3 regions of the Paenibacillus sp. P4_A9 genome follow, and region 1 is predicted to be linked to each of the others. Evidence: riboswitches for the same ligand, from Rfam matches in the RefSeq annotation. Region 1 holds a riboswitch; each other region holds the start of a gene.

Region 1 (10,535 bases):
TAAAGATAGAGAAAAAGCCTCCTTATCCCCTTTCAAAGCGGACTCGGAGGCTTCTCAATTTCTATAGCAGTGGGACTGGCAGTCCTATTGTAGCCCACTGCTCTTTGGCAGGACCGTAGGCGCCGATCACAGTTAGTCCTGCTTGACGCAACAGGATCGTCAGCTGACCGCGATGATGAATTTCATGCTTCAGAACTTCGTAACGGAACGACGATCCCTTATTTAGACATATATGGCGGTTAAGACAAAGATACGGAACGTCATTCCCTTATTTGCTCGAAATCGGCCATATTTGACGGAAATTAGAGAAATAGAGGAACTACGTTCCGTATCTATTGAAGAATGGTTATTTTTTGCTAAATAGCGGAACCACGTTCCGTATCTCTAGCCTATTTAATCAAATCTTCTACAAACTTAGGCAACACGAACGCTGCTTTGTGCAATCGTGGTGTGTAGTATTTCGTAGGGAATTCTGGGATTGCTGATTCTTCCACTTGTAGTGGGTCGTGCTTTTTGCTGCCCATTGTGAATGTCCACAGACCGCTTGGGTATGTAGGGATATTCGCGCTGTACACACGAACGATTGGGAAAATCTCTTTCACGTCGCGATTTACCGTTTGGATCAAATCCGCTTTGAACCATGGGTTATCGGTTTGAGCTACGAAGATCCCGTCTTCTTTCAACGCATCGAAGATACCTTGGTAGAAACCTTTGGAGAACAGTTCGACAGCTGGACCTACTGGCTCTGTGGAATCAACCATGATGACATCGTAGGTATTTTTGTGATCGTGAATGTGCATGTAGCCATCGTTAACGATAACTTCAACGCGCGGGTTGTCCAACTCGCCAGCGATCGTTGGCAGGTACTTCTTGGAGTACTCGATAACTTTGCCATCGATATCAACAAGAACGGCTTTTTTCACTTTCGGGTGCTTCATGATTTCACGAATAACGCCGCCATCGCCGCCGCCTACAACAAGAACGAACTCTGGATTCGGGTGAGTAACGAGCGCAGGATGAGCAACCATTTCATGATAAACGAACTCATCTTTGACCGTTGTCATAACCATGCCGTCAAGTGTAAGCATCGTGCCCCACTCTTCGGTTTCGATCATGGATAGATCTTGGAAATCCGTTTGCTCTCTCACGTAAGTTTCAGTGACTTTCGCTGTGATCCCAAAGCTATCGGTTTGTTTCTCTGTGTACCATAATTCCATATGTAACCCTTCTTCCGCTTCTCTATTTGGATGAATAATTCCTGACATTCGTTATCTCTAACAGTGTTCCACCAGTTGGAAAAGTCATACGAGTATGAGGTGTAATTTCCAACCCCTTCATATGCACAAATTGTATTATAGTTCATTACCCCCAAAATGCAATATTTTCCTAGCCTTTTCTCGCCAATTAACAAAAAATATTTACAATTCGTTGAATACGGACTGCCAAGCTTTTCCATACTGGTTAATAGCGCCTTTGGGCACGGAGAAGGGAGGCATGGACATGTCCGAGAACGAGAAGCCCCGCCAACAACCATCAGATGCACAGCCATCTAGAGTGAAAAATGAGGTTCCTGCTTCTATGCGGTGGATGCGGCGAATCAAGAAGACGTTTTCTTTCTTCTTCACCTGCAGCCTGCTGCTGCTCATCGGGACAGCCGTCTTTCTGGTTTATTTGCGTTCCCAAACGCTCCCTGTTACGAAAACGATGCAAACCTCCCAAATGTACGATGTACATGGCGAGGTGATTGACACCTTTTACTCTGGCCAAAATCGGCAGGTGGTTTCATTAAATGAAATATCCCCCTACTTGATACACGCTACGCTCGCTGTGGAGGATCAGCAATTCTATGATCATTTCGGTGTTGATGTCAAAGCGGTAGCACGCGCGGCCATTGTGAATGTCCAAGCGATGGCGAAGGTACAAGGAGCAGGCACCATCACGCAGCAATTAGCCCGGAATTTATACTTAACACATGATCGTACGTGGACGCGTAAAATTAAAGAAACGGTATATGCCGTTCAAATGGAAATGCAGCTTAGCAAGGATGATATTCTTGCAGATTATTTGAATCAAATCTATTACGGCCACTCGACCTATGGCATTGAGACAGCGTCTGAGCTGTTCTTCGGCAAGCATGCCAGTGAGTTAACCTTAGCCGAAAGCGCTATGATCGCTGGCGTTCCGAAAGGACCGCGTTACTATTCCCCTTATTATGATCTGCAAAATGCGATGGATCGGCAAAAGATCGTCCTCCAGACGATGGTGAATAGCGGCTTTATTACCCAAAGCGCCGCTGACGCTGCTGGCAAGGAGAAGCTGACGATTCAGCCGTTAACGAAAAAGAAGCCTTCTGCTGCCCCTTATTTCAGGGATTATGTACGCAATCTGGCGACGGAAAAGCTCGGCATTTCCGAAGAGCAATTCGATGAAGGCGGCATTCGCATCTATACTACGCTGGACAAGAATGCCCAGCAAATTGCTGAGAATGTCATAACGAAGCAGCTCGAAAGCAAGCCCGAGCTGCAGGCCGCTCTAGTCGCTGTCGACCCGCGAACTGGCGAGATCAAGGCCATGGTCGGCGGTCGCGACTATACCGAAAATCAGTTCAATCGCGCTCTCTCGAATACGCGGCAGCCAGGGTCTTCCTTCAAACCATTCGTCTATATGGTTGCGTTGATGAATGGATTCACCCCTGTCACGATGGTCAAAAGTGAACCAACTGTGTTTACTTACGATGATGGGCGGCAGCAATATACGCCAAGAAATTTCAATGACCAGTATACAAATGGGAATATTGATATGCGTCAGGCGATTTCGAAATCGGATAACATCTATGCGGTGCACACGATTCTCGAAGTGGGTCCACAGAAGGTCATAGACTTCGCGCGTAAGCTAGGCATCGCTTCACCAATGAGGCCGCTGCCGTCCCTTGCGCTAGGCTCCTTCCCCGTGAGTCCATTGGAGATGGCTTCGGCCTTTGCCTCTATTGCGAATCAGGGGGTTCACCATGAAACGACCGCCATTTTGCGAATTGAAGATGCGAATGGCAGTGTCTTATATGAAGCGACTCCGGTAGAGGAGCAAGTGATTCCGCCTGCGGTTGCTTATGTGATGACAAATTTAATGGAGAGCGTGTTCGAAGAGGGAGGCACGGGTAACCGTGTCGCCAGTACAATTAAGCGGCCGATTGCCGGCAAAACAGGCACAACCGATACGGACGCCTGGCTCGTCGGCTTCACACCTGAGCTTTCCACCGCAGTCTGGGTCGGCTATGACAAGAGCCGCGATATCTCAACGGTCGAGTCTCATCTGGCCTCACCGATCTTCGCGGATTTCACGGAACAGACCTTGGATGCCATTCCGCCGAAGCTGTTCCCGATCCCCGAGGGTGTATCGACCGTTTACATTGATCCTGTGAGCGGCAAATTGTCTAATGAGGACTGCCCGAACGCCAAGATGGAGGCTTTCCTCTCTGGCACAGAGCCTACTACGTATTGTACAGGCAAGCCTGCTAATCCAGATGCAGCGGGCGGTCAAAAAGCCGGTTCCAAAGGGGATAACGGCTCTTGGTGGAACGACCTTAAACGTTGGTGGAACGATTAATTTCCCATTCAAAGAAAACACAAAAAGGCAGTACTAAGCGCGTCTTAGTCCTGCCTTTTTGCTGTCCTAGTATATGAGGTAACATACACTAGGGTCTAGTATACCCGCTTCGACATTGTGTAACAATGGATGACACATAATGTTCATATTCTCTATATTTGCTAAAGAAAGCTTACGAGAGTGCGTCCTTGAGGCTTTGATCCGAGCGATTCCACCAGTCTTCGTTGTGCGCAATCAGACAATTTCGAAGGACTTCCCGCTCACTGTCAGACAATCCCTCTAGGATGAATTTGCGCTTCATGGCACCATCCATTTTGTTCACATGCTCAGCAAGAATCTTCCATCCACGGCGTGCTTCGGTATCGACTAACATTTCGCAAGCGGACATCCCTGCATAGTAGGCGCCATCTTCTGTGCGATCAACCGCTACCCACACAATCCAGGCTTTACGGCCATTCGGGACATCCTCTTTGTTTGTGGAGAATTTGATCCCTTTCTCAATCTTGCTCTTGGCATGCAGTGTTCCTTCATCCAGATACGCTACATCCCCGTCAATAATGATACCGGAGACGTTACTCAGATCAATGGCTCCTGCACCAAAGCCTTTGTGATTCACTTTCGAGCTTACTATATTTAAGGCCAGCTTCTTCTTATCCGCTTCCATAAGGGCACCTTCCACTCTACATTAGGTTAAAATGACGACTTGCTTTCATTGTAGCGAAAGTCTTCCTGTAGAACAAGGGGCGGCGGTCTTCCATGCCTATTTCTCTCCTCGATAAGGGTTTTCTCACATTTCTTTCACCTCGCAGAAATATTCCCTAGGTTGTCTACATATACATGCTGTAGATGCTTGTTTAGGCGGGGTGAATCTCATGGATATGAATGCTCTATTCAATAGCCGCAAGGTACAGTGGTTTGCTGTTATGCTCCTTGCTGCCGGCGCAGTGTTACTAACGAACACCTTGCTCCCCTCCACACCAAGAGGGACTGTTCCTGTCGTCTCTAAAGATGTACCTTTTGCTAAGACACCGGACATGCAGCCTGCAGATAATGGCAAACCGTTAGAAGCCTCAACACCACTTAGTTATCGTATCGCTGAATATCACATGAACGTTGCCTACACGCCAGAAACACAGCAGCTTCAAGGGCAACAAACGCTCACGTGGGAAAATCCAGGATCCATTCCTGTGAAAGAAATTTATCTTCACCTCTATCCGAATGCATTCGCTTCAAAGAAAACGACGTTTATGCGCGAATCCGGCGGGAAGTTGCGGGAGGATGAAGCAAAGGCCGAAAGCGGCGGCAGCATGGAGCTGTTATCCGTGAAGTCCGATACTGGCGACGATCTGACCAAGCGAATGTCGTTCGAGCAACCGGATGACGGCAATAAGGACGACCATACGCTGCTCAAAATCCCATTGTCTAAGCCAGTAGGACCGGGAGAACGCGTGACCATTACTACGGAATTCCTTGTTAAGCTGCCTGCAGCTTTTGCCAGAATGGGATATGTGGGTGACTTCGTTATGGCTGGGCAATGGTTTCCGAAGGTTGCCGCTTATGAACGCAAGGGGACAAGAGGACGGACAGAGCCTGGCTGGGATCTCCATCAATACCATGGAAATTCCGAGTTCTATGCCGATTTCGGGATGTATGATGTGAAAATTCAAGTGCCCGCGAATTACATGGTGGCGGCCACAGGCTTTCAGGTGAAGCCTGCTGTGACGGACAAGGGCATGAAGACGTACCAATTTTATGCCGAGGATGTCCATGATTTCGCATGGTCGGCGTCGCCTCATTTCGTCTATGTGGAAGAGCCCTTCTCTGCCCCACAGGTTCCAGGGGTTAAAATCAAGCTTTATCTCGATCCCAATCACCAAGACCTGAAGGATCGCTATATGTACGCAGCTAAAAAGGCGCTCTCGCGCTACAGCCAGTGGTACGGAACGTATCCGTACTCTACGCTTTCAATCGTTGTACCGCCTCCTGGCGGGAATGGCGCCGGCGGTATGGAATATCCGACTTTGGTCACCGCGTGGGGCGCCAGCGACAAAGATCCCGATTTAGAGCTGGAACGCGTCGTCGTTCATGAGATCGGCCACCAATTCTTCTATGGGCTCGTCGCTAGTAATGAATTCGAGGAAGCATGGCTCGATGAAGGCTTCACCTCTTATGCGGAGGATAAAGTCATGGAAGCTGAATATGGCGATGCGCCTAATTTGCCTGTCGAATCCAGCTATATCACCTCACCCAATGGGCTGCAGAAAGAGGCATGGGCCTACAAAGGACATGATCAGTATGCAGAAAATGTGTACACGCGCGGCAAGCTCGTGCTTAAAGCGATTGAGCAGCAAGTCGGTACCAAGGTGATGGACCGCATTATGAAAACATATTTCCAGCGTTGGCAGTTCAAGCATCCATCTACAAAGGATTTCCAACAGGTTGTGGAGGATGTCAGCAAGACGAAGTGGGATGATTTCTTTAATCAATATGTATATGGCAGCATGATGATGGATTATTCTGTCGAGCGTGTACAGGTGAAAGCTCAGGGGCCTAAAGGCGCTGAAGCTTATGAAAGTACCGTTCGCATCGTTAAGCATGGCGGCAACTCCCCGGAAGTGCCGATTCAGTTCCATTTTGCAGACGGTACAACGCTGGATAAAACATGGGATGGCAAGGAAACCAGCATCGATTTCACATTAACACATGCGTCCCCTGTCGACTGGGTGCGAATCGATCCCAAGTACACGCTCATTCTAGAAAATAAGCACATCAACAACTTTTATCAAACGCAATTAAATACAAAGTGGCAAATTCGGTGGAATCTCGGCATTATTCAGCTCCTGCAAGCCATATTCAACTCAGTCGCCTGGTAAGGGCTTGGCTTATGTCTTATGACAAACTCTGAGCGTATGCTTACGCAGCCAGTTTTCTAAAGAAAACTTTAAGGAGGGACCTCGTTGGCCACCTATATCAAATCCGGCTTCAGAGCAGCTATGGCGCAGCCTTTTGCCACGATCATTCTATTCCTGTATCAGATGGGTTGGGGTATTCTCCTGTATAAGCTCGTGCAGGGAATACTCGTCCCCCTCATGCATCGTTTCCCAGGCGCTGAGCAGCCCAAACAAGCTTTACAGATCTTCCTAGCTGAAGGCCAGTTTCAATTAATCAAAACAGATCTCAGCTATTCGTATCTCTGGTGGCTTGCTGCGCTGCTCTGTGCTCGTATGCTGCTTACTCCTCTCCTGAATGGCGGCGTCTTCTACTCACTTACACACTCCCACCAGAACGCTGGCTATCGCTTTGTTCGTGGAATGAAGCAGCTCATGCTTCCGTTCCTGCTTGTATATCTGATCCGGATCGCCCTTACGCTGCTCCCCTTGATCTGGATCTTTCCGAAGGCCACATACATTCTTGGACACAGCGCTTCCTATGAGCAGGTACTTCTCGATCTTCTGCCTTGGATTACTAGTTTATTGGTGTACGGCTTTCTCCTGCAGCTTCTCTTTATGTACGTGCAATTCGCTATAGCAGCTAAGCTTGGTATCCTATCGACTGTTATCTCTTTCTTCCGATATTCACTGCCGATTGTCGGACTTGCCATCACTCTTTTACTATTCACAGGACTATTGGCAGGGGTCACGGTCACAGCCACTTACCTGTGGGCAGGTCTGGTAGCACTAATTATTTATCAGCTATACCCCCTATTTCACATTTTCATCCAGATCTGGGGCATCTCTTCCCAATTTCAGCTACTTTCAGCCAAAATATCCAATTAATAGCCAGCAAAACAGCCAATAGGCAAGCATTCACCCCCTCTCCTTGAGAAAGGGGCTTTTTTTTGTCTTATTTCCGAACAATTTCGCTTATTTTTAGCCTATTTTTCAAACTAAAAAGAGGAATTTCATTCTTTATGACGAATAAAAAGGACTAGCATCAAAAAAACCAAATATTGCATGCCGAATTCCTCATTTTATGGGGAAACGGGGGAACCACTCCGGGTGAATTGATCTTGCAAGACAGGGATCATAGGGAACCTTCAACCGAACCCTCCAGCTAACCTCGTAGGCACCGGAAGGAGACAAGCAGTTGAAGAAAGTTGTTGGTCTTGTTTTTAGTCTTGTTTTGTTTTTGAGTGTTAGTGTAGGAAGCGTTTTCGCAGCATCCGATATGGATAATGCGGTAGACGAGCTTGTAGGAACTCCTTACAGATGGGCAGGAACGACAACCAAAGGATTCGATTGCTCTGGTTTCACGTCCTACTTGTTCGGCGAGTTCGGCATCGACATCCCACACAGCTCCAAATCACAAAACAAAGAAGGCTACTGGGTTGACAAAAGTGACCTTCGTAAGGGTGATCTTGTATTTTTCAACACGGATGGCAGCGGTATCTCTCACGTAGGGATGTACCTCGGTGATGGTGAATTCGTTCACTCCGCTACTAACCAAGGTGTTGTTAAGAATAAGTTGAGCGAATCCTATTATGCGAAGCGGTATGTATCAGCCAGACGTGTTCTGTGGGATGATATCTACAATCAACTAACTGCTGAATCCAAGTAATGTTCTCGGCACAGAATAAAGCCCTGTAAGCTTTGCTCGTAAGAGCGGCTTGCAGGGCTTTATTCATTTGAGCGGGGATAACGGCGTATACTATATGTATCGGGCTCGGGCGACATAAATTATGAAATCAACAACTACACGTTTTATTCGAGGAAGGATCGGACTGCATGGATACAAACGCTAGCACACTTCCCCCATTTCCCGGTATTGTTCAATCCATTGATGAGATTAGAGCGGATATTGGCGAGCCGCATCCCGCGATTAAAAATAAAGTAATCAATCAGATTGACGAGCACGCACGTGCTTTCATCGCCAAATCGCCCTTATTCTTCTTCTCTACGTCGAATGCGAATGGCTCGAGCGATGTGTCCCCACGCGGGGATGCCCCAGGATTCGTTCGCGTCTTAGATGAACGCCGCTTCATCTTCCCAGAAAGACTCGGCAATCGCCGACTAGACTCGATGCAAAATCTGCTGACCAACCCGCAAGTCGGTCTCCTGTTCATCATTCCCGGTGTCGAAATGGTGCTCCGCGTTAATGGCCGCGCTTATTTGACGAAGGATGAGGAATTACTGGCGACGATGCAGCTGAATGGCAAATCACCAGTCGCAGCTGTTGGCGTTGAAGTGCAGGAATGATTCGTGCATTGCAGCCGCGCGCTCAAGCTTTCGAAGATTTGGGAGTCAGGCACTTGGATACCCGAGCAGGAACAGCCGGACGGCATGGACATGTTCCGTGCGCATGTGGCATTGAACGGGATTACGTTGGAGGATTAGTATAGAATGGACGGCTGAGATACGGTCAACAGAGGAAGCCCCTAACAACCAGAATGTGTAACTTGACATCGAATGTGAGCCGTCTTATAATAACGGCATGTCGTTTTCTAGGGTTCCGAGGCGTGTAATCGCCTGCTGGTCCAAGGGAAAACACACAGCGAATACGCTGTGGTCACGGAGGGAGAAAAGCCCGGGAGTCTAACGCAGCAATGCGAGACTCTCGGGCTTTTCTCTGTTTTTTTGGTGACACTAACAACAACATCGATCGCAAACATAAAGGAGTGAGAACTTATGGCATGGTTATATCTGGCCATTGCAGGTGTTTTTGAGGTGGTGTGGGCCATCTCATTGAAATTTTCCAACGGATTTACACGGCTTGTCCCCACTGTGGTCACGATTCTCGGAATGATCGTTAGCTTTTATTTTTTAGCGGCAGCTACGAAAACTCTTCCCATCGGAACCGCCTATGCCGCTTGGACCGGGATCGGTGCAGTCGGCGCAATTATCATTGGCACGCTATTTCTCAATGAACCGATAAGTTTAGTTCGTATCTTGTTTATGGTTTTGATTTTGGTCGGTGTGCTTGGGTTGAAATTTACATCTGGGCACTAAGGTGCTTCGAGCCTTAGACCTCGCTCATTTGCGTGACCACATTGGCGATCCGGCGGAGGCGCGTTTCTTGTGTTTTGGCATCCTCGACCTGCCGGACGAATTCCTTACGCTTGGAGAAAGCGAGAGCTTCAAACCGCTGGATAGCGCCTTCTACTTCAGACAATGCCGATTGAAGATCGGCCGGTACTTCAACCGTGCGAGGCGCTAGATCTAGAGCTAGCGTCACCTCGACAGGGTCTTCGGCTTTCAAGCCGGAGGCTTGTCGATGGGCTTCGCTGAGCGGGATGAGGTATTCGCCACCCATGACGGCGATCGTTGTCCGATAAGTGTAACCGTTCAAGGTCACGGAAACGCTTGGCTTTTTGCCACCTGCTAAAGAAGTCATGACCTCTTCGGGAATGGAGATCCCAGTAGCATTTTTATTGTGGGCTTTCATCACGGTTGTATGGAATGTTACACTCACGGTTGATGCCTCCTATGTAATGGTTTGGATTAAGGCTATTTTACCATAAAACTACATACCAGAAGTTACCCTCGCAGTGACGGAGGAACAAACGATCGATCTACTGAATTTCTAACGGACCTGTATGCCGCTATTCCCAGAAAAATAGACTGGTTCCCGATCTAACGGACTCCAGCCGCCGTTATTTACGGTTTTGGGGGCAAAAAGGCGCCCCAAGGAAGCCAATAACGACTGTGACGTCCGTTAGGCATAGGAAGTGACGTGCTATGACAACGACAAAAAAAGCCGAGCCCCACCCTACGGATGGACGCTCGACTCTATTACATCAGCTGTCGTTCCTCGCCATAGCGGCGTTTGAGCTGATTTAAGAAAAATTGCAGAGAGAGGAACAGCATGGCAAAGCTCGTTCCCGCGCTGAGAATAATCCACGGATGCAGACGAATATAGCGTGCGCCGTAGGCGATCAGCGACAACCATTCCCCTGAGGTGCTGATGGAAATCGAGAAGCCTGCTTCTGCGTCACC
Region 2 (10,535 bases), on a different contig from region 1:
CTTCAAAAACGAGCTTTCCGGCCGAATAGATGGCAGCGTGGCCATCTTTTTGATCCCCAACATAAGTCAACTTCTTGCTATCATTGTAGAGCGTATTCTCTACATAATCAGATAGTTCATCACGGATTAGAACAGTATGCTTTCTATCGTCCCAGAGCACCCTTTTCCCACTAGATTCGCCGATAAACCGAAGGGGAACGAACGTGTTCCCATCTTTGATTCTCGGTGCAATCGTTAACGCTTGTGGCAGCTCATTTACAATAGCAATCGCACTGCCAATTTGGAGTGTAATTGTTAAATCACTAGAATAACCAGTAACCGTTTTCGAGTCTCCATCCCAGCTCACGGCTAAACCAAGCTTCTCGAATATGGAGCGGAACGGTACCATTGTAGTGCCATCTTCAATAAACGGTTGTACTTCAAACGAAATCGCCTCCCCATTCAAAAGTACGGGAATGGCATCATCAGCCATCGATAGGCTGGGAGTGCTCACTAACAAAGCTAATGCTACTAGAAATGCTACTAGTTTCTTTCTCATGAATATTACCCTCTCTCCAATTGTTCATAACGAAAAACCATACATGACTTGAGGTTCAAAGTGAAGAACCAATCCTGTATGGTTTTTCTGTCACTAGATTATCTTTATGAAAAGTATATTGCCGCATCCTTAAAAATACAAGATTTTCACACAGACACTTAATTAGGAAATTTCACCCAATATCCCTCTACTAATAACTACTTGCCCTTCCTGTAATAGAGAGGAGTATGTCCCGTAACCGACTTAAATACGCGGCCAAAATGCGTAACACTCCCGAAGCCGACCTTCTTGGCAACCAGAGAGGCTTTCATGGAGGTTTGCTCCAGAAGCTTTTTCGCTTCTTTGATCCTGACGCTGTTCAAATACTCCACGAACGTAAACCCTGTAGCTTCCTTAAAAAACCGGCTTAAATAATACGGGCTGATGTAAAATTTCTCCGCCACTAGATGCAACGGCAGCTCCTGCATGTAATGGCTGTTCATATAGCGAACAACCTCCGAGATTCTTTCGTGCATAGGGCTTGGAGATTCTAGCGACTCCATACTGTGTTGCTTGACATGCCGGCAGCATATCATGAGCAATTGCAGCACCAACGTCTGCGCGTACATCTCGAAGCCAGGCTTCTTCTCCTGCATCTCTTGCATAATGCTCTGTGCAATGGCCTCGATGGCGAGCCGCTCATGCAAGGGACATTTTATAATGATGTACGCGTTCTCGAGCAGTGGTTGCAAAATATCCCGATAGGAACCATTCACCATGGCCATATAGTTCTCATGAATGTTAACAATGAGCCGCTCATGCTTAGGCATTTCTGTATTGGTCGTCCGATGGAGAATATTCGGAGAAATGATGATCACATCCCCCTCGTTGATGATCATCGTCCTGTCCTTTATGAAAAATGTCCGTTTGCCAGACATCAAATAGAAAATTTCGTACGTACTATGAAAATGGCTCACCGGCATATTGTGGCTTAGCGCCTTTCGATAGGATACCGAGAAGGTCCCTTCACGGTTATCGAATTGAAAATCTCCCATCTATGCTCCGCCTCTCACTTGAGATGCCATTTATTATACGCCTATCCTCAATTCCTGCAAGATATAAGAAGAAAATCGGAATTAACGCAAAAAATGTACATTTTCCTCTGCTAAAATAGGCTTATATCAAGAAGGAGGAATTAACACGATGCAATCTTCAGAATCTAAGGAAAAACAACTAGAAGCCCTAACCCCCATTCAATGGGCGGAGAAGGCCTGTGAAGCTTTAATGTTCAAATTCGAGCCGGAATCGCTTCCGCCGGACCGGTTCCACTATCATCAGGGCGTTTTTCTGTCGGGCATGGAGAAATGCTGGCGAGAAACGAAGAACGATAAATACTATACGTATATCAAACGGTGGGTGGACAGCCTGATCCTTGCGGATGGCAGTATTAAGAAATATAACCCGGATGAATTCGATGATATTCAGCCTGGCGTACTGCTCTTTAATCTATTCGAGCAAACAGGCGACGAGCGGTATAAAAAGGCTTTGTACACGCTTGTCTCCCATTTTAAGACATGGCCAACCAATCCATCCGGCGGTTTCTGGCATAAGGGGAAATACCCCAATCAAATGTGGTTGGATGAGCTATATATGGCTGGACCGATCGCCGTCCAATTCGGCCAAACATTCGGCGAAGCCGACTATTTTGACATGATGACCTACCAAGCGATCTTGATGGAGAAGCATACCAAGGATCCTAAAACCGGCTTACTGTATCACGGGTGGGATGAAACCAAAGCTGCTGCTTGGGCTGATCCTGAAACAGGCTTGGCACCGGAATTCTGGGGCCGCGCCATTGGCTGGTTCCCCGTCGCTTTGCTGGAAATGTTCGAATACCTTCCTGCGGACCACAAAGATAAAGCACAACTGACGAGCATTCTTCAAGATCTGCTCATCGCCTTAACACACTATCAAGATACCGCCACAGGCTTATGGTATCAGGTTGTGGACAAAGGAGACATGGCGGATAATTGGTTAGAAAACTCATGTACATCCTTGTATGTGCATGCCATTGCCAAAGCCGTGCGATTTGGCTATTTGGATGCCAAGTATTTGTCGTATGCGTGGAAAGGATATCAAGGCGTCATTGATACGCTAAAGCTTGATGAGAACGGCCATGTGATCATCGGCCAAATCTGCATCGGCACAGGAATCGGAGACTACGCCCACTATATTGCCCGTCCAACGAGCGAAAATGATTTGCACGGCGCTGGCGCTTTTATTCTCATGTGTGTGGAAATGAGTTTAGCTCAAAAAGCGATATAACATTAAGAAGCTGAAAGCTAAGAAAAACGACTCCGCCATCCTCTTAGGACGTATCACAGTGTTTAAGGAGAAATATAGCCGACTTATTATTATAAATTTTATATTTTGATTGAGAAAAAGCACCCATTAGGGTGCTTTTTCTCTTTCTTTTATAAGTTTCTAGTACCATAAGCCACCACGCGTTTAGCTGATCTGACACGCTGTAGCTGGATTTTCCAGCTTCAATGCCACGTGACTAGCTGATCTTACACGCTGTAGCTGGATTTTCCAGCTTCAATGCCACGTGACTAGCTGATCTGACACGCTGTAGCTGGATTTTCCAGCTTCAATGCCTCGTGACTAGCTGATCTTACACGCTGCAGCTGGATTTTCCAGCTTCAATGCCTCGTGACTAGCTGATCTGACACGCTGTAGCTGGATTTTAACACTTACAAATCATCAACATATTTCCATCTGGATCTTTAAAATTGAACCAATGGCCATGCTCTATTTCGGTAACGAGCTCAACATTACGGTCTTTCATGAATTGGTAAGCTTGATGGATATCGTCCGTGTTAAAATGGAAGGCAGGCTTTCTAAAATAGGAATCACTATCGTAAATCTTACTGTCTAAAATGAGATTTAATCCATTATTATCTAATGGTAGACAACAAAGATGGCCAGCAATAATCTCATACGTAGGTTCCAGCCCAAGAATGGAGCAATACCATTGCCTTGCTTCTCTAATATCACTTACAGGAATAAAAATGCCGCCTACTTTACTTAATATCACACTCACTTTTTGACACTCCTTCACAAATCTCGTTTTTGAAAGGAAACATACGTGACAACTGTTAGGCCTACAATTACGACAGCCGAAATGAGGACATACACGGTATCAAATCCGCCGCCATACATGATATTTTTCGCTTCATAATATTTAAACGGGGTCACATATTTCAAGAATTCCAGCTTATCATTAAAGTCGATGGCAATCGATAAAATGAACGTGAAGAGCATGATGCCGGTTGCAAGCGAGGCTGCCTTTTTGGCATTTTTATAAACGGCTGCAATGGATGTTCCAATGACCAGAAAGAGCAGCTGTAGAATAAACATACCCAGCATGACGATTGTGATATCCCCATTCACGGCCTCACCTTTGCTGTAAGCCCCAACAATGAACATACTCGAAATCCATGACACGAGGTTAAAAATAAGAATGTTCACTAAAGCGCTTAGCAGCTTCCATGTGATGATTTGATGCCTAGACAAAGGCTTCACAAATAAAAATTCAGACGTCTTGTCCCGCTCTTCCTTCGCGATGATCGTAGCACCGAGCATAGCTGCATGGATCGTTGCCATTAAAAAGAAGTATAGGACTAGGATACCGAAATAGCCGCTAGCCTTCGATAAATCCAACGCGCCTGCCCCCATAATCACTTGAAGTGACTTCGGCATTTCCGCCATAAGATCATTAATCTGTCCGTTCGCTGCCGTTGCTTGATACTTGTTCATGCCGCTTGCTACTAGAAAAATGAGCCCTAAGCTCCAAAAAATCATCGATTTCCGAAATGTTTTCATTTCTCTCCAAAAAATATTCAATGGCTGTTCCTCCTCTCACCCGAGTTTATACGGCATGAACATCCTTTTTTGTGTAAATGACGTAGCTGGCCGCAATAGAAACGACGATAATCGCGATAGCTGCAATGACATAAGATACCTCATAGCTGGCATGCTCAATCATGTATTTCCCGTTAAAGTATTTGAATGGCGAGAAATAACGCTTAGCTCCCTCCCCATCTACGGCAACGACCATTCCGATAACGAAAAAGGCAAACACCGTACCAAGACTGACTGATAAGACGGCTTTTATTTTAGAAAACACGACTGAAATGATGAACCCTATGGCTAGAAACATGAGCTGGATAAACAGTAATGTGAGTGAAATTAATAGAAATATGTTCACATCGAAATCAACCGTTTTCACTTGAAGCGCCATCATATAGGCTGCAGCGATATAGATCACACACGTGATTAAAAGGGAAACAACGGCCGCTAATAGCTTGGAAGTCAATATTTTAGTACGCGTTACGGGCTTCGTAAGAAGAAAGTCTGCTGTTTTCTCACGAACTTCCTTGGAGAGTATAGACGTTCCCAAAACCATTGCTTGAATGGCTCCGCAAAGCGTAATGTACATAAAGATATACATATAGAACCCAAGCAGGGTACCAAAGGTCTCGATTTCAATACCAAGCGCTTTCCTGACCCCTTCCGGATACCCTTCTAATATAGAAGAAAATTCAGCAAAATCCTTAGAGACAGAAGGAAAAAGAGATAGGAATAAGACGATGACAGCAATTAAGGAGCACGTCCACGTGATCGTGGATTTCCGATAAGCTCTCAATTCATGAAGGAAAATATTCATCCCTTTTAAGCCTCCTTCTCGTAGTAGTGCATAAAGATCTCCTCTAAATCAGGCTCTTCGATCCACAGATTCTCAATGTCAATTTCAGCAACTTTCCTCATCACTTGATTGATATTCCCTTTAAATAAGAAGCTGGTTGTACGGCCTTGGACATCAATGTCATTGACCCCGGTCATCTTGAAAAAAGTAGGGTCGAGTGCTTGTGCAGTATCGATTTTAAATCTTTTGAAATTGTTTTCTTTCAACGTGCTGATCTTCTCAACCGTCATAATCTTACCTTCCTTAATAATCGCAACGCGATCACACAGTCTCTGCACTTCACTCAATATATGAGAGGAAAAAAGAATCGTAGCTCCCCTTTTATTCTGTTGTTCGAGTAATTCGAAAAACTTCTGCTGCATGAGCGGATCTAGTCCACTTGTCGGTTCATCCAGGATAATGAGCTTAGGATCATGTAACAGGCCTTGAACGATGCCCACTTTCTTTTTATTTCCTAAAGATAAATCATCAATTTTTTTCGTAACATCCAGATCCATTATTTCTGCCAGTTCTTTTATTCTTTTGGTACAATCCTTCTTGTAAAAGCTTGCTGAATACTTGAGTAGGTCAATGACCTTCATGTTGTCATAATAAAAGACCTCGGAAGGTAAATAGCCGATGTCTTTCTTAATTTCAGGCGCAAATTGGATGCAGTCTTTCCCGAAAATTTTGGCACTGCCGCTTGTTGGAAAAATCAGTGACAGCAGCGTTCGAATCGTGGTTGATTTCCCTGCGCCATTCGGTCCAATAAAACCAAAAATCTCTCCTTCTTCGATCGAAAAACTAACATCTGTAATGCCTCGTGAATTCCCATAGGTTTTGGTCAAATTATTAATTTCAATGGCATGCATGGTATAGCCTCCTTATGAATTTCCTGTGATTTATTGGGTTTAAAGCATGCAAAAAGAAGCCCTAAGCATAGAGAATCTCTACGCTCGGGCTTCTTCACAGAAGAAGGCGAGTGTGCGGTTCTCTCTCAATGCACTACGAGGTTAGCTGTCGGATTCGGACTTGAGAGCGTCCTACCTAATGCTTGCGAGCATCAGGATTCACCCCATGAAGCCATGTGTTGCTTGTGCGGCTTCGATTGGTTCCCCCGTTTCCCTACTGGGAATTAAGTGGTATATTTTAGAAAAAAACAACTTGTCGTAATGAATCTTACGCCGATCTTGGTAGAATGTAAAACTTAGATTCGCCTTTAATTATTGCTTATTTGACTTTGGCAACTCATGAAAGCGTATTCATTCAGAGGTGGCGTTGATTATCCCCTACTTTGCTACATTTTAGTGCTCATTGCATTATACAACCGCCGGTATTCCTGCGGAGTCTGTCCGGTGTGCTCCCGAAAGCGCGCGATGAAGTAACTACTCTGCGAAAATCCTGTATTCTCTGCCACTTGCTTGATCGTACATTCTGTCGACATGAGCAGTTGCTTCGCTACGACAAGACGACATTCAAACAGCCATTCCATCGGCGGCCGCCCCATCACTTCGTGGAACATTCGACTAAAATAATACGTGCTGAAGCCTGCCTGCTCGGCCATCTGCAGTAGCGTCAGTGACTCCGTACAATGAGCCCGGATATATTCCGCAACCTCTCTCATCCGCGCACGCTTATCCAGCATGGTCGCTGTTCCAAGTGTCTCCGCACTCACGGCAAGATCAGCAAGCAGTTCATAGAGCTTTACGGCCAATTGCACCTCGTTCTGATCATAAGGAGAAGCCAGTTCCAGTAAGCCTCCGGACAGTTGTTTGAGCTTGGGCACATCGCTGTAGGTAAACAACCATACGGATGAAGTTCCTTGACCGTTCAATAACCTGCTTAGCCCCTCGCCCGCAAGATGGACCCAGAATACCTCCCATGGCTCCTTCGGATCTGTTCGATATTCCTGCTCGAGACCAGGTCCGTAATAAAAGCCCTGTCCTGCTTCCAAGCAGATTTCCCTTCCGTTCGCTTTCACATAGCCTTTTCCACTTAAAACGATATGCAAATTGGCTTGCTGCAGCTGTCCCTTAGAACGCCACTCCTGATGATCGGGAAAATCGGCATATTGGCCAATCATATCTGGAAAAACTGTGTAGTACTTGTACATCGGTTCAGGTAACACATAATGAATTCTCATGGACCCTCCAAAACGCAAAAATCTGATATATCGAACAAAATGATGTTATATACATAATATTATAAAGAAATATAATGAGTACATAAAGAACTTTTCATAGCAATAAATTACTATATAACAAGAAATGAGGATGTTTCTATCGTGGATAAAACCATTCCAGGCGAACAATTTGATCTAGGTGTGTGCTACTACCCCGAGCAGTGGCCGGAGCACATGTGGGACGATGATTACAGACGAATGCGAGAACTGGGCTTTACCATTGTGCGGGTGGGTGAGTTTGCATGGAACTTTTTTGAACCAGAAGAAGGCGTATATGCGTTTGATCTGTTCGACCGCGCCATTGACCTTGCTCACGAGCATGGACTAAAGGTCATTCTCGGCACTCCGACGGCGACGCCGCCCGCTTGGATGACGCAGCGATATCCCGAAATTCTGAATGCCACTTTCGAGGGTGTGCAGTATCAGCATGGGCTTAGAAGGCACTACAATTACAGCAGCCCTGTGTACCGAGACTATTGCGCGAAAATTACGGAGGCTATGGCTGTTCATTATGCGAATCACCCCGGCATCGTAGGCTGGCAGATTGACAATGAGCTCAACTGCGAGGTAAATGTCTTCTACGCTGAGGCAGACCATGCAGCGTTTCGGACTTGGGTACGTGAGAAATACGATACCTTAGATGCACTCAATCAGGCGTGGGGGACTGTCTTCTGGAACCAGAGCTACTCGGATTGGGAGCAGGTTCATTTACCCCGCCCTGCACCTTCCAAATCTGCCAACCCACATCAAGCTCTGGACGAAAAGCGGTTTATTTCAGCTAACACCATTTCCTTTGCCCGCGTGCAGGCTGACATCTTACGAAAGCTTGCTCCCAAGCAGTGGATCACAACCAACGGCCTGTTTGGCCATCTGGATAGCCATGCTATGACCGATGAGCTTCTGGATTTCTTTTCATTCGACTCGTACCCGAACTTCTCCACCATCTGGAATGATGCCGATCGCGAGGATCCGCTCATGGATCGCAGCTATTCCAACCAGCTCTCCAAAGTTCGTTCGATCTCCCCTACCTTCTGCATCATGGAGCAGCAATCGGGCCCTGGCGGTTGGGTGAATGTGATGGCACAATCTGCACCAAAACCAGGGCAAATGAGATTGTGGACGTATCAATCGGTTGCTCACGGAGCGGATATGGTCTTGTTCTTCCGATGGCGGACGGCAACATTTGGCACCGAGATTTATTGGCATGGGATCAACGATTATCACAACCGACCTAACCGTAGGGTAGCTGAAGCAGCGCAAATTAGCATTGAATTGGGGAAAATCGGAGAAGTCATTGCCGGATCTCGGTTCACTGCGGAAGTCGCTATTCTGCACGATTATGACAACGAGTGGGATGGAGAATTCGACGTATGGCACGGTCCACTAACGAGAGAGAGTGAATACAGCTGGGGGAAAGCCCTGCAATTCAGCCATATTCCTTACGATTATCTGTATGTGCAGAACAAGACTACCCTGGAAGACCTCACTCGTTACAAAGTGCTGATCTACCCTCATCCGGCTATTATGTCGGAGGAAACGGCAGAGCTGCTTAAGCAATATGTCGCAGGTGGAGGCAAGCTTCTTTTCGGAGCTCGCTCCGGCTATAAAGATCTACGTGGCCATTGCCGAATGACGCCTTTCCCTGGACTAGTCGCGGAACTGTGCGGCGTGACGGTGGAAGACTTTACCCTTGTCCTGAAAGAGGCAACCACACCGAACATGCGCTGGATCGATGGCGGCGACGAAGCTAGTACGCCAGCACGTCTGTTCAACGACATCCTCCTGCCAGAGAGCGGCAGTGTACAGACGCTGGCCCTGTTCGACGGAGACTATTATACGGGGAAACCAGCGCTAACCAAGAATACCTATGGCAGCGGTGAAGCCTATTATTACGGAGCCGCTTACAGCCGCGAAGTAGCGGATGCCTTGATCCGCCGCCTTGGACTTAAGCCTGCTACAACTGGTTGGGCAGAGCTGCCACCTGAGGTAGAGGTTGCTATCCGTGTGAAACAGGATCGGCGCTTTGCTTTTCTCCTGAACTACTCCGGCAAACCGGTCAGAGCCAATCTGCTGCAGGAGTTGGAAGACATGCTGGAAGGTGAACGGCTTGGCGCAGGAGAGCTGGAGATTGCTCCTTATGGTGTGAAGGTTTTGGCTTTGGATTGATAAAAGGCTAATCGAATACCCTAGCTTCCTTGCAGCATAATTGCATAAATCTACAGAAATCGTTGGGAACAGCGCAGGCATTGATGCAAAAATGCAGGATATATCTCGTGTTTACGATGGATTGGCAGTGAATGATGCGAAACTGCATCAATGCCAGATGATTTCCACGATTCCGTAGGAAAAACAAGGGAAATGATGCATAATCGCATCAATCGCCTCGTATGACGCTGGATTCCAGTAGAATGATGCATAATCGCATCATTCTGCTGGAATCGTCCCTAAGTCGGAGCATAACTGAAAGAAGCCAGCAAACTCAAGGGTTTTCTGGCTTCTTATGTGAATTAAATAAATAAAGTTATATTTGAAAAACATTAATCTTGGATTTCAGTAGATCAGCCTGACTTCGCAACATTTCCGAGGATGAAGATAGTTCTTCCATAACAGCCATTTGTTCTTGCACGGAAGACGATACTTGTTTCGTCTCCTTCGAAATCTGAGTGGCAATCTCTGCTACTTCGTTCGTTTTGATTAAGGCACTCTCAATTTTCTGGATTTGATCCGTCACACAGCCTACGATATTTTCAACCGTTTGTGCTGTTTCCAAGACGGCTCTGTTGATCTGATTCAGTGCCTTCTTTCCTTCCTCACCCTTGCCCACTTCGCGGCTTGCCAGTTGTTCTTGATCGGTTATTTTCTCTACAACTCCCGCTACATCCAATTCAATCTGTGTGGTCAACTGGCTGATATCCTTCACCGCCTTGGCGCTTTGTTCAGCCAATTTCCGTATCTCCCCAGCTACGACCATGAAACCTGCACCATGCTCCCCTGCTCTTGCTGCTTCAATGGAAGCATTTAAGGCAAGCAAATGAGTTTGCTCTGCAATATCACCGACAACTCGCGTTATATGTCCGATTTCCTTCGCA
Region 3 (10,535 bases), on a different contig from region 1:
CAAGTGATCCCAGAGAAAGTCCACAATACGATCACCGCGACGGTCAAAGGGATTGTGCAAACGACCCTGTTCGGGATGAACTATATGCCGACAACGGATCCCTTAAAGGGCGTGTCTTTAGCAGATCGTGATGCCAAAGCAGAGGAATTGCTATCTCTCTACAAAAAGATCGCGGCCGCCGAGGGAGCTGGTGCGGGTGCTGGCGGAATTTTGCTTGGGCTTGCTGATTTTCCGATTCTGATCGGGATTAAGTTGAAATTCCTTTTTGAATTAGCGCATATTTACGGGTATTCGACCAAGGATTATAGAGAGAGACTGTTCATTCTATACGTGTTCCAGCTGGCGTTCTCTAGCTCGAAGAAGAAGCCGGAACTGCTTAACACCATTAAGAATTGGCCTGCCGTCTCGCAGTCCTTTCCGCCTGCCGCCGACTACATGAAACAAGTGAATTGGTTGCAGCTCCAGCAGGAGTACAGGGATACGATTGATTTTCGTAAAATGCTCCAGCTCATCCCCGGCATCGGGGCCGTCGTCGGCGCTTGGGCCAACTTTGGCTTGCTCGAGGAGCTCGGCGTGACAGGCATGAACAGCTACCGGCTGCGCACTTTGCAAGACAAAGCGGCAGAATTGGACGCTAACTTTGAGGCGTAGTAGGGACGAATGATCAGTTGCCTTTCACGCCTTATTTTCATAAATAGTCAAACTCATAGTTATTTCTTGGAACCTCACGCATACACTAGTAGAGAGTCGGATACCGGCTCATCTTGTGATTAATTGTGATTATTTTCACAAGCATATATGTGATTAATTTCACAAATGGAGGAGTGTTGAGGCAATGAGTAAACCCAAAATCGTTATCCTGGGCGCAGGCTATGGCGGACTTGTCACAGCGATAAGGCTGCAGAAGAAGATGAGAAAGAATGAGATGGACGTCACACTGGTCAACAAGCACGACTATCACTACATTACGACACACCTGCATATGCCGGCTGCCGGTACGGATCATCATGAGAACGCGCGCGTGACCATTTCGGATTTGATTGATGAACGGAAGATACGGTTCGTGAAGTCGACGGTTAGAGAAATTTTGCCTAATGAAAAGAAGATTGTGCTGGAAGATGCTACGCTCGACTATGACTACCTGGTGGTTGGTTTAGGAAGTGAGACGGAGACCTTCGGTATTCCGGGCTTGAATGAATATGCCATGTCCATCAAAAGCATTAACAGTGTCCGCTTCATTCGGCAGCACATTGAATATATGTTTGCTAAGTCCAAAATGGCACCGAAGCGCAAGGATTATTTGACCTTCGTCGTTGGCGGCGCGGGGTTCACGGGTACAGAATTTGTCGGAGAGCTGGCGGACCGCATTCCCGTTCTGTGTAAAACCTATGATGTCGATCCTGCGGATGTCCGCATTTATAATGTGGAAGCTTCCCCATCGGCGCTGCCGCCCGGGCTTCCTGAGGATCTGATTGAATACGGGATGGAAGTAATGCGCCGCAAGGGCGTGCAATATAAGCTATCGACCGCGATCAAGGCATGCACACCGGAAGGAGTTATTCTGGGCAATGGTGAGTTCATTCGCGCAGGAACGGTAGTCTGGTCAGGGGGAATACGCGGTAATTCCTTGCTGCAGCAAGCGGGGTTCGAGGTTCAGCGGGGGCGGGTAAAAGTGGATAGCTGCTTGCGTTCGCATCAGTTTCCAGAGATCTTCATTACCGGTGATTGCTCGATTGTTACAAGCCCAGAGGGTACGCCATATCCCGCAAATGCCCAAATTGCTGTCCAACAGGGCTATAATGCAGCTAGGAATCTCATTCAGACTGTTCGAGGCAAAGAAATGAAGCCTTTTGTATATGATTTCAAAGGCACAGTTGCATCCCTAGGCCGCGGTCAGGCTGTTGGTCTACTCAAAGTCAAGAAAGTGAAAGGCCGCATGGCCTCACTTATCAAAAAAATGATCGATGCCCGCTATTTATACCTCATCGGCGGCATTCCACTCATTTGGAAGAAAATGATTTGGAAGCAAAAATCCACAACCCGCAATTATCATGTGCCGAATTAATGCTGCTAACTTTTCCATCTAAACACTAATTATTACTAGGTTTTTAGATCTCAAAAGGATTTCCTCCAATAAATATCCCCGTAATAAATGAATTAACCAATGTTTGAAGAATGCAACCCTCTATTTTGCCCGAAATACCTCGAACCACTACGAGAATGGAAGATAAACAATGAATCAACTGAATGTAAGCGAATTATTGGAGGAATCGGGTACTGGAAAAGACCTTTTTACGTTTTTTCCCTCCTTTACTATGTTGGAAGAAGAGAGTAGTATTCAACTCGTACCTGAACAGTTGAATATTTCGCTTAATTTTCTGTTAAGAAAAGCGGGGGAACCACGAGTTTCATGGGGTGAATAATGGTGCTGATACCAAGTACCTTTTAGGGCGGATTTCTCGCGGCCCGAACCCGACAGCTAACCTCGTAAGCGATCGTGAGAAAGGAGAACATGTGTCTAATACACAAGGTCAATCCTTGTGTTTTTTTGCGTCAATTTTACGGGATTAGATCATTGAGATTAGCTTTAATTGGAGGAACGACCACGAAATGACAAGTGATTCATTAAAAAAAATTGTGTTTGGGAAGCCGCTAAAGTCGAGTGAGATTGAGTCGGAGAAACTGCCTGTCTGGAAAGCCCTTCCTATCCTGTCTTCGGATGCATTATCCTCTGTATCCTACGGGACGGAACAAATTCTGTTAGAGCTCGCAACAGTTGGGGTTGCCGCATTTGCGTTTTCCTTGCCCATTGCCATTTCCATTATCGCGTTGATCCTACTGCTCGTGTTGAGCTATAGACAAGTTATTGAAGCCTACCCCATGGGCGGCGGCGCTTATATGGTTACGAAAGAAAATTTAGGTATGGTGTGGGGACGACTTACAGGGGTCTCGCTCCTGATCGATTACACCTTAACGGTTGCGGTTTCGATCTCTGCCGGTGTACAGGCGATTACGTCGGCCTTTCCTTCTACGGTGCCCTATATTGTGCCCTTAACGCTAATTCTAGTTTGGATAATGGTGTGGCTCAATTTGCGAGGTACTTCCGAATCAGGGACTGTATTCGCGATACCAACGTACTTTTTCATCTTTTGTATCCTGTTGTTAGTTGGTAAAGGCGTCTTCGATTTACTGACGGGCTCACTCAATACGCATGCGATCGAATTCGCACCAAGCGCTGCGACGAACTCATTAACCTTATTCGTACTTCTTAAGGCGTTCTCATCCGGTTGTTCAGCTGTAACGGGAATCGAAGCGATTTCAGATGCTGTCCCACATTTCCGAACACCTTCCGTCAAAAATGCAAACCGTACGCTCCTCTCCTTAGGCGGCTTATTGGCCATCGTGTTCGGCGGTGTAACGCTGATCGCTTTAGGCTATGGGGTTGCACCTGATCATAACGGGCATACATCGGTTCTATCGATGGTGACGGAGCAAGCTTTTGGCCGCGGAGTCATGTACTATGCGACCCAAATCGCGACGATGCTCATTTTGGTGCTAGCTGCGAATACAAGTTTCAATGGTTTTCCGATTTTGGCATCGATCATGGCCCAAGACAAAAACTTCCCGCGTATGTTCTCTTTCCGTGGGGATCGACTTTCCTATCATTATGGCATTATCACGCTAGGCGTATTGGCCAGCCTGCTTTTGATTGGCTTTAAAGGTAAGACCGACGGACTTATTCCACTTTATGCGATTGGCGTATTTTTATCTTTTACATTAGCTCAGGCTGGTTTGGTACGTAAATGGTTAAAAGAACGCGTACCCGGTTGGATCGGGAAGCTGATCATTAACGGTCTAGGCGGCATCGTCTCCTTTGCGGTTCTTATTATTTTCTCTGTGACTAAATTTAGCGAGGGTGCTTGGATCGTTATTATTGTGACACCGATTTTACTATGGTTAATCACGAAGATCGCTCACCATTACGACGATGTAGCCAATCAGCTGAGAATTGATATTACACAAGACCGTGTTTGCACCAAAGAACCCGTGATTATCGTACCTGTGGCCGGGATTCATCGCGCTGTCGAGCAAACACTGAACTATGCGAAATCACTTTCGCCAAACGTCATCGCTTTCTATGTTTCCTTCTCGGATGAGGACGAAGAATCGATGCAGGAGAAGTGGCAGATCTGGGATCCAGGCGTACGACTGGTCGTGTTCAAATCACGGTACAGGACGATCCTGAAGCCGCTGGCAGAATTCATTGATCGCATCGACACTCACGTGTCAGAGAAGCAGTCTATCATGGTTATTCTCCCTCAATTCATGCCGAAGAAATGGTGGCACCGTCTGCTCCATAATCAGTCTGCAGCGCGTATACGCTCGAAGCTTCAAGCTGATAAGGATATCGTTGTTGCGACGGTACCGTATCATTTACACCAGTAGACGTGTACAATAATAGGGAGAACATGTAGACGAGGTGACCTTATTATGGTGAAAAAGAAAGCTAAAATGACGCCAGCTGCGGCTAGCGCGCAAGATAAACCCGCAACACTTAAGGATCTGCTGCGTCCGGAAATTTTGGAAGGACTCAAAGCCCAGGCTGACGCGATGAAAGCGGAAGAGCAAGCGAAGAAGGACGCCGAAAGAGCCAAGGTAGAGGCGGCTCGCAAAGCGGAAGAGAAGCGGCTTGAAAATGATTTTGCATATCAGCTGGAGAAAAGTAAATTAGATTGGCGGAAACACAAATGAGGGGGCGCACGATGTGCCTCCTTTTCTTTGTGATCGCGATGATAGCGCTTGCAGGTTGTGAGGTGGAGCAGGGTGCTGAAGGCGTACAAGTTACAACAGCAGTTACAACAGCTGCGCCGCTGAGTGCAACGGCAACACCACCAGCTATCTCACCAACCCCTGTGAGCATCCCAACAGAGTCACCTGTCACGACGAACTCATCCCATTCGATATCAGATAGTCCGACAATTACAGCAGAAATCGAGGCCATCCCAGCCTTCGCGTCGGTGGAACAATCCTTAATTTCTCGTTATGCCTCTGCCTTACCGACGAAGTGGGGAGAGCGTGTCCCTGGTGTGAAAACACGTTTACATACGAATGACAAAGTAATAGCCCTCACCTTTGATGCCTGCGGCGGGAAAGAAGGCAGTGGTTACGACGAGAAGCTGATCCAGTATTTGATTCAGGAGCACATTCCGGCTACGTTATTCATCAATGCGAGATGGATAGCTGTGAATCCAGCCATCTTTGCCACGTTGGCTGCGAATCCGCTGTTCGAGATCGAAAATCATGGCACCGAGCACCGGCCATTATCGGTGAATGGCAAGCCAGCCTATGGTATCGCGGGCACGAAGAACGTCAAAGAAGCCATTCATGAAATGAACGACAATGCGGATCAGATTGAGAAGCTGACGGGAAAAAGACCAACATTTTTCCGCTCGGGTACGGCTTTTTATGATGATGTCGCGGTGTATGTTGCCCATGATCTTGGCTTTGAGTTAGCAGGCTACTCTGTGCTTGGTGACGCAGGAGCTACTTATAACACGGAGCAGGTGTACAAGGCCATAACCAAGGCCACGAGCGGTTCCATTGTTCTTGCGCATATGAATCATCCCGAGAAGGATACCGCTGAAGGTGTCATCAGAGCGATTCCTGAATTACGTAAATTAGGCTACAGCTTTGTACAGCTTGCTGCTAATGAACTTAATTAAGCACGAAGTCATATTTTCTTGCCCCTGAGACGGGGAAAGCATTGTGTAATAAAAAGTTTACAAGAAAGCGTTTTCATGATACTATCTTCCTAATTTGTTATATTCTCATCTATGGGGTTGTTGTCCGCATGAATAGACCGAAATTGGAAAACCCAACGAATGTGGCGTTTACTGTTCTTTTAGTTTCTAGCTTTTTATTTTGTCTCTATGTATTATTGCCTACGACATCGCAGAAGTCCTTAGAGCAGACAATCATGCCAGAACAAGTAATTAGCGAAGAACAACTTGTGCCTTCTTATGAGCAGCCAGTAGAACAAGAAGCAAGACAAGTAGAACAACAAGTAGCACAACAATTAGAACTAGAAACGCAACAACCCCAACAGCATCAAGTAAATACGCTATCTTTTATTCAAACAGATTATAGCAAACAAAAGGTCCATTATACCGACAAAGTCATTGTACTGACCTATCATCACATTGATGAGAAAGAAAATGGCATTACAATTTCCCCGAAAAGATTTAAAAGTCACATGCAAAGATTGAAGAAAGAAGATTACAATGTAATCAGCATGGAACATTTTATTCATTTTATGAAGAATGAGGCTCAGGTTCCTCAAAATGCGGTTTTAATCACTTTTGATGATGGATATGAATCTTTTTATACCCACGCGTATCCGGAATTACTTAGCTTAGGTTTTCATGCTACAAAATTTATTGTGGTCGATTCAATAGATCATCCAAAGGCACCGCGTCTAACATGGGATCAGATGAGAGAAATGAAACAGAACGGGATGAGTTTTTACTCTCATACCTATGATCATCATGACAAAGCCAAGGCGGGTTCAAGCAACGCACTAATGCCTATGCTTACAAACCCCATTTATTTGGAAGCTGAAAAGAGATTAGAGACCGAAACTGAGTACCTAAAAAGAATTAAACACGATCTGATCACGGCTGAAAACCGTATTGAGGAAGAGCTTGGACCTCAGTACCGTCTACTTGCGTTTCCTTTTGGTGCCTATAATGAAACTGTAATTAGGGTAGGAAAGGAATTGGGAATCGAACTTTTCTTTACGACCAAAGAGGGGATAAATAGCAAAGGGAGTAATGAGATTTTTAGAGTCCATGCAGGCGCAGCGTATATGTCTGAAGATGATTTGATGTGGAGAATGAAGTTATATCATAAAAAAGTAAAGTAAAACTATAGTAAGGAGCCGCATTGAAGCGGCTTCTTTTTTGTTCACGAAGCAGGAACTCTATTTTCTTTTCATCTCAAAAAACTCACATGCTGCTCGATCATAGTAGGTCAAATCGCTAACGCGTGTCTGCACAACCACTGTCGTATCACTGAATCGCAGGACGACCGCATTGGAATCGACGATATGGTCATCTTTAAAAATTCGAACAACGCCCTGTCGATCAATGACCTCCTGAAAATCTGAATCTGAATGTAATCGTTGATTCCTTGCCATGTATGTACAATCCCCTAACTTCATTAAAATAGTTATTTTATTGTACCACAAGGTGGCGAAATGCCCGAATTTAGACGAACGCCTATGCCTAGCCGAGCATACAATGTAGCACCAATTGCTGCTTGGGCTGAGAGGGTGTGTGGTGCAGGATGGATATTCAACTTTTACCGATTCATTGGGTCTATTTAGTGTTCATTGGCTTTATTCTTACACTTCTTGTTAAACGCAGAGATACGACGATGATATGTGTGGTGGGTATTTTTACACTAGGATTTTTAGCTACGGAAACATTGAGCGGCTCTGTATCTGGTGTATTTAACAGCTTTATTTATGCAACGAAAGAGTTGATGGGGACGATTATGATCATCTCGATTATCGTTGCCATGAGCCGCGTTTTAATTCGTACAGGGATTAATGAAACGATGGTTGCACCGCTGACGAAGTTTCTGAGAACGCCAGCATTAGCCTTCTGGGGTATCGGCATCATTATGATGGTGACGTCTTGGTTTTTTTGGCCTTCACCTGCGGTTGCGTTGATTGGTGCTGTGCTTTTGCCAGTTGCTGTTCGTGTTGGCTTGCCGGCACTCGGTGCCGCTATGGCGATGAACCTATTCGGACATGGGATTGCGCTGTCTGGGGATTACATTATTCAAGGAGCGCCCAAATTGACAGCGGATGCAGCCGGATTGCCGGTTTCCTCCGTGATGGAAGCAAGCATTCCGCTCGTTATTGTGATGGGTCTTGTTACGACCATTACAGCGTTCTGGTTTATGCGGCGCGATATGAAAAATGGGAAATGGCGCAGCGGTCTCATCGATACCCGTTTAGAGGAAAGCGGCGGTCTCGTTCCTGTGGAGGAAGACGGCAAAGTGCTGATCGGCGAGCGATTAAAGAGAAGTTTAGCCATTGCGATTCCCGTGTTATTTGCCTTAGATGTCATTGCGATGTTCGTCTTGAATCTGCAGGGTGGCGATGCAACCGCTCTCGTCGGCGGTACGGCGGTGTTCATTTTAATAGCGGTCACATTGATCGCTCACCGAAATGCGGGTGTGGAGAAAATTACCTCCTATTTAATCGAGGGCTTTGTGTTTGGGTTCAAAGTCTTCGGACCCGTTATCCCGATTGCGGCTTTCTTCTATTTAGGTGACTCCGCCATCTCGGAGCTATTTGGTAAAATACTTCCAGAGGGTTCACATGGCATCGTGAACGATCTGGGCGTGGCACTCGCAGGAGTCGTGCCGCTGAACGGGGCAATTGGTGCCGTGACGTTAACCGTCGTCGGCGCCATTACAGGCCTCGATGGCTCCGGCTTCTCGGGTATATCCTTGGCGGGCTCCATCGCGCAGCTGTTCGCGACCGCCATTGGCTCTGGCGCAGCGGTGCTGACCGCGCTAGGGCAAGTTGCCGCCATTTGGGTCGGCGGCGGAACCTTGATCCCGTGGGCGCTCATTCCGGCTGCGGCCATCTGCGGTGTGAGTCCGTTCGAGCTTGCGAGACGGAACCTGAAGCCCGTGCTCATTGGCTTAGCGGTAACGACGATTGTGGCGATGTTTTTGGTTTAGGTAGTGGCAAGGAAGAGGGGTATGAGTGTGGAGGGGGTCCCGAACGCCATTGGATGTGGCGGGGACCCTTTTTTCTTTTTTTAACCGAAATCGCTCCACATTTCTCCAAATTGCCCCTGAAATTCATGCAAAAGTACAACAATTTCTGCCGACTCTCAGCAATTTGGCACCTTTTCGGTCCAAGATGATGTACTTTCGCTTTTGCATTAATTCGTCTATGATTGCTGCTTCTACCGAAAAATGATGTACTTTAGCATCTTTGACATGGATCGTCTTGAGGAGCATCTGGTAAGTATATCCTTTGTACTTAGTATTGCCTATTGTCCATCTTTCGCAGTAACATTGCATATAGATGATTTAGAGGATAGATGATCCAAAGGGAGCTGAGACAGATGGAAGTCAAATTTTGCATGGGCTGCGGAGCTGCCATGGAGACGCGTGATGTGGATGGGACGGAGCGAAGAGCCTGCACAGCGTGTAGTTTTGTTCATTGGGGGAACTACAGCATCGGTGTCGGTGCACTGGTGATGAAGGATGAGAAGATTTTACTTGTGCGCAGAGCGCAAGAACCGGGAAAGGGCCGTTGGACAAACCCGGGTGGATATATCGAGCAGCATGAGCTGATTCAAGATACCATTGTGCGTGAAGTCTTGGAAGAATGCGGGGTCGAAGCGTCCGTTTCACGTCTGGTTGCTGTGCGTGATCAGCCGAGAAGCATACATAATGTGTACATCGCTTTCGAAATGGCTTACATCGGCGGAACCCCACAGCCAGATGGCGTGGAGGTAGATGCAGCAGGCTTTTATAGCTTAGAAGAAATGGCTACCATGCCTGTGGCTGATTTCACCAAATGGCTCATTGATGTTGCCTTACATTCCAAAGGGGACGGCCTCGTCGAGGATAAAGTACCCGTCATTCCTATGGCCGGATACGGATTGTACCGTGTTCCGAGGGTTAACAACGTATGATCCAACTTCGCGGGCATCACCTGCTCTGTTTATTAGGCTACCGAGGAATGGGCTATTCACCAGCGTTTTGTGAAAATATGACGACGGTCTATGAACAGCTGCGCACAGAGCCTGAGACGATGATTCATGTTGTTCTTGGTCCTGATGATTTATGCGCGGTGTTTCCGCAGGATCAAGTTGCGCATTGTGAGAATCGTACCGTGTACCAACGTGACGCAGAGATTGTTGCCAAGCTTGGTTTGGAGGTCGGCATGGAGCGGACATGGTCCACCATTTGCGGGCAAGTTGCTCTTGAAGTGAAACCGGCAGATATCAGCAATCTCTGCGCGACCTGCCGTTGGGAGCCTTACGGTGTTTGCGCGGATGGTGTACGTATCATTGGGGAGGGTGGCGCTCTGCCGCCTGTGCCTAAAAAGTAAAAGGACCTGCGCCTAGTCGCAAGTCCTTTTTTCTCGCTGTATTTTTCTTATACAAAAATACTCACATCGGAACCCATCTCCAGCTTCTCTGAAGGGGATGTAAGAATATTAGCCACCATCCGCATGTCGTCAATGGGTTGCAGATAAGATCTCAACTGACGACTGTCCTTCTGCTCGGGCTGCAGCCATTTCTCCATTTGTTCCTCGTCCAGAATGGCTGGCATACTGGCGTGGTACGGAGAGACGACGGAATTCGATTCCGTCATGAGCATCATACACGTACGCAGCTCCTCTTCACCAGAGGGTGCCTGCCAAATGTCGTACAGGCCAGCAATGCCGAACGTGCCGCTTCGCATTTTGAAACGAATCCACTCCGTCTCCTTGCCCTCCG

Evidence for each region. Region 1 has a riboswitch for cyclic di-AMP ahead of AC1DVJ_RS03695 (C40 family peptidase). Riboswitches for the same ligand answer to the same signal wherever they lie in the genome.
Region 2: it holds a riboswitch for cyclic di-AMP, as region 1 does, so the genes downstream of both, AC1DVJ_RS08770 (ABC transporter ATP-binding protein) here and AC1DVJ_RS03695 (C40 family peptidase) in region 1, are expected to answer to the same signal.
Region 3: it holds a riboswitch for cyclic di-AMP, as region 1 does, so the genes downstream of both, AC1DVJ_RS04705 (APC family permease) here and AC1DVJ_RS03695 (C40 family peptidase) in region 1, are expected to answer to the same signal.

What each region holds. Positions count from the first base shown of each region.
Region 1 is NZ_JBFUHL010000002.1:308,032-318,566, reverse strand. It holds partial or broken gene AC1DVJ_RS03725 (DinB family protein) at 62-187, opposite strand; gene speE (polyamine aminopropyltransferase) at 390-1,217, opposite strand; gene AC1DVJ_RS03715 (transglycosylase domain-containing protein) at 1,501-3,603, shown strand; gene AC1DVJ_RS03710 (YwhD family protein) at 3,776-4,267, opposite strand; gene AC1DVJ_RS03705 (M1 family metallopeptidase) at 4,482-6,476, shown strand; gene AC1DVJ_RS03700 (hypothetical protein) at 6,561-7,379, shown strand; cyclic di-AMP (ydaO/yuaA leader) riboswitch at 7,548-7,686, shown strand; gene AC1DVJ_RS03695 (C40 family peptidase) at 7,690-8,160, shown strand; gene AC1DVJ_RS03690 (MSMEG_1061 family FMN-dependent PPOX-type flavoprotein) at 8,328-8,798, shown strand; gene AC1DVJ_RS03685 (hypothetical protein) at 8,802-8,936, shown strand; guanidine-I (ykkC/yxkD leader) riboswitch at 9,033-9,135, shown strand; gene AC1DVJ_RS03680 (DMT family transporter) at 9,228-9,548, shown strand; gene AC1DVJ_RS03675 (YdeI/OmpD-associated family protein) at 9,562-10,011, opposite strand; gene AC1DVJ_RS03670 (ABC transporter permease subunit) at 10,332-10,535, opposite strand, start outside.
Region 2 is NZ_JBFUHL010000008.1:20,028-30,562, forward strand. It holds gene AC1DVJ_RS08740 (ABC transporter substrate-binding protein) at 1-538, opposite strand, end outside; gene AC1DVJ_RS08745 (helix-turn-helix domain-containing protein) at 736-1,572, opposite strand; gene AC1DVJ_RS08750 (glycoside hydrolase family 88/105 protein) at 1,721-2,842, shown strand; gene AC1DVJ_RS08755 (VOC family protein) at 3,264-3,620, opposite strand; gene AC1DVJ_RS08760 (ABC transporter permease subunit) at 3,635-4,423, opposite strand; gene AC1DVJ_RS08765 (ABC transporter permease subunit) at 4,449-5,246, opposite strand; gene AC1DVJ_RS08770 (ABC transporter ATP-binding protein) at 5,252-6,136, opposite strand; cyclic di-AMP (ydaO/yuaA leader) riboswitch at 6,252-6,416, opposite strand; gene AC1DVJ_RS08775 (helix-turn-helix domain-containing protein) at 6,562-7,407, opposite strand; gene AC1DVJ_RS08780 (beta-galactosidase) at 7,549-9,612, shown strand; gene AC1DVJ_RS08785 (hypothetical protein) at 9,653-9,790, shown strand; gene AC1DVJ_RS08790 (methyl-accepting chemotaxis protein) at 9,968-10,535, opposite strand, start outside.
Region 3 is NZ_JBFUHL010000003.1:183,204-193,738, forward strand. It holds gene AC1DVJ_RS04695 (EcsC family protein) at 1-651, shown strand, start outside; gene AC1DVJ_RS04700 (NAD(P)/FAD-dependent oxidoreductase) at 836-2,065, shown strand; cyclic di-AMP (ydaO/yuaA leader) riboswitch at 2,358-2,509, shown strand; gene AC1DVJ_RS04705 (APC family permease) at 2,611-4,446, shown strand; gene AC1DVJ_RS04710 (YqkE family protein) at 4,492-4,752, shown strand; gene AC1DVJ_RS04715 (polysaccharide deacetylase family protein) at 4,764-5,723, shown strand; gene AC1DVJ_RS04720 (polysaccharide deacetylase family protein) at 5,852-6,922, shown strand; gene AC1DVJ_RS04725 (hypothetical protein) at 6,980-7,195, opposite strand; gene AC1DVJ_RS04730 (hypothetical protein) at 7,345-8,757, shown strand; gene AC1DVJ_RS04735 (NUDIX domain-containing protein) at 9,150-9,725, shown strand; gene AC1DVJ_RS04740 (DUF1284 domain-containing protein) at 9,722-10,144, shown strand; gene AC1DVJ_RS04745 (SOS response-associated peptidase) at 10,192-10,535, opposite strand, start outside.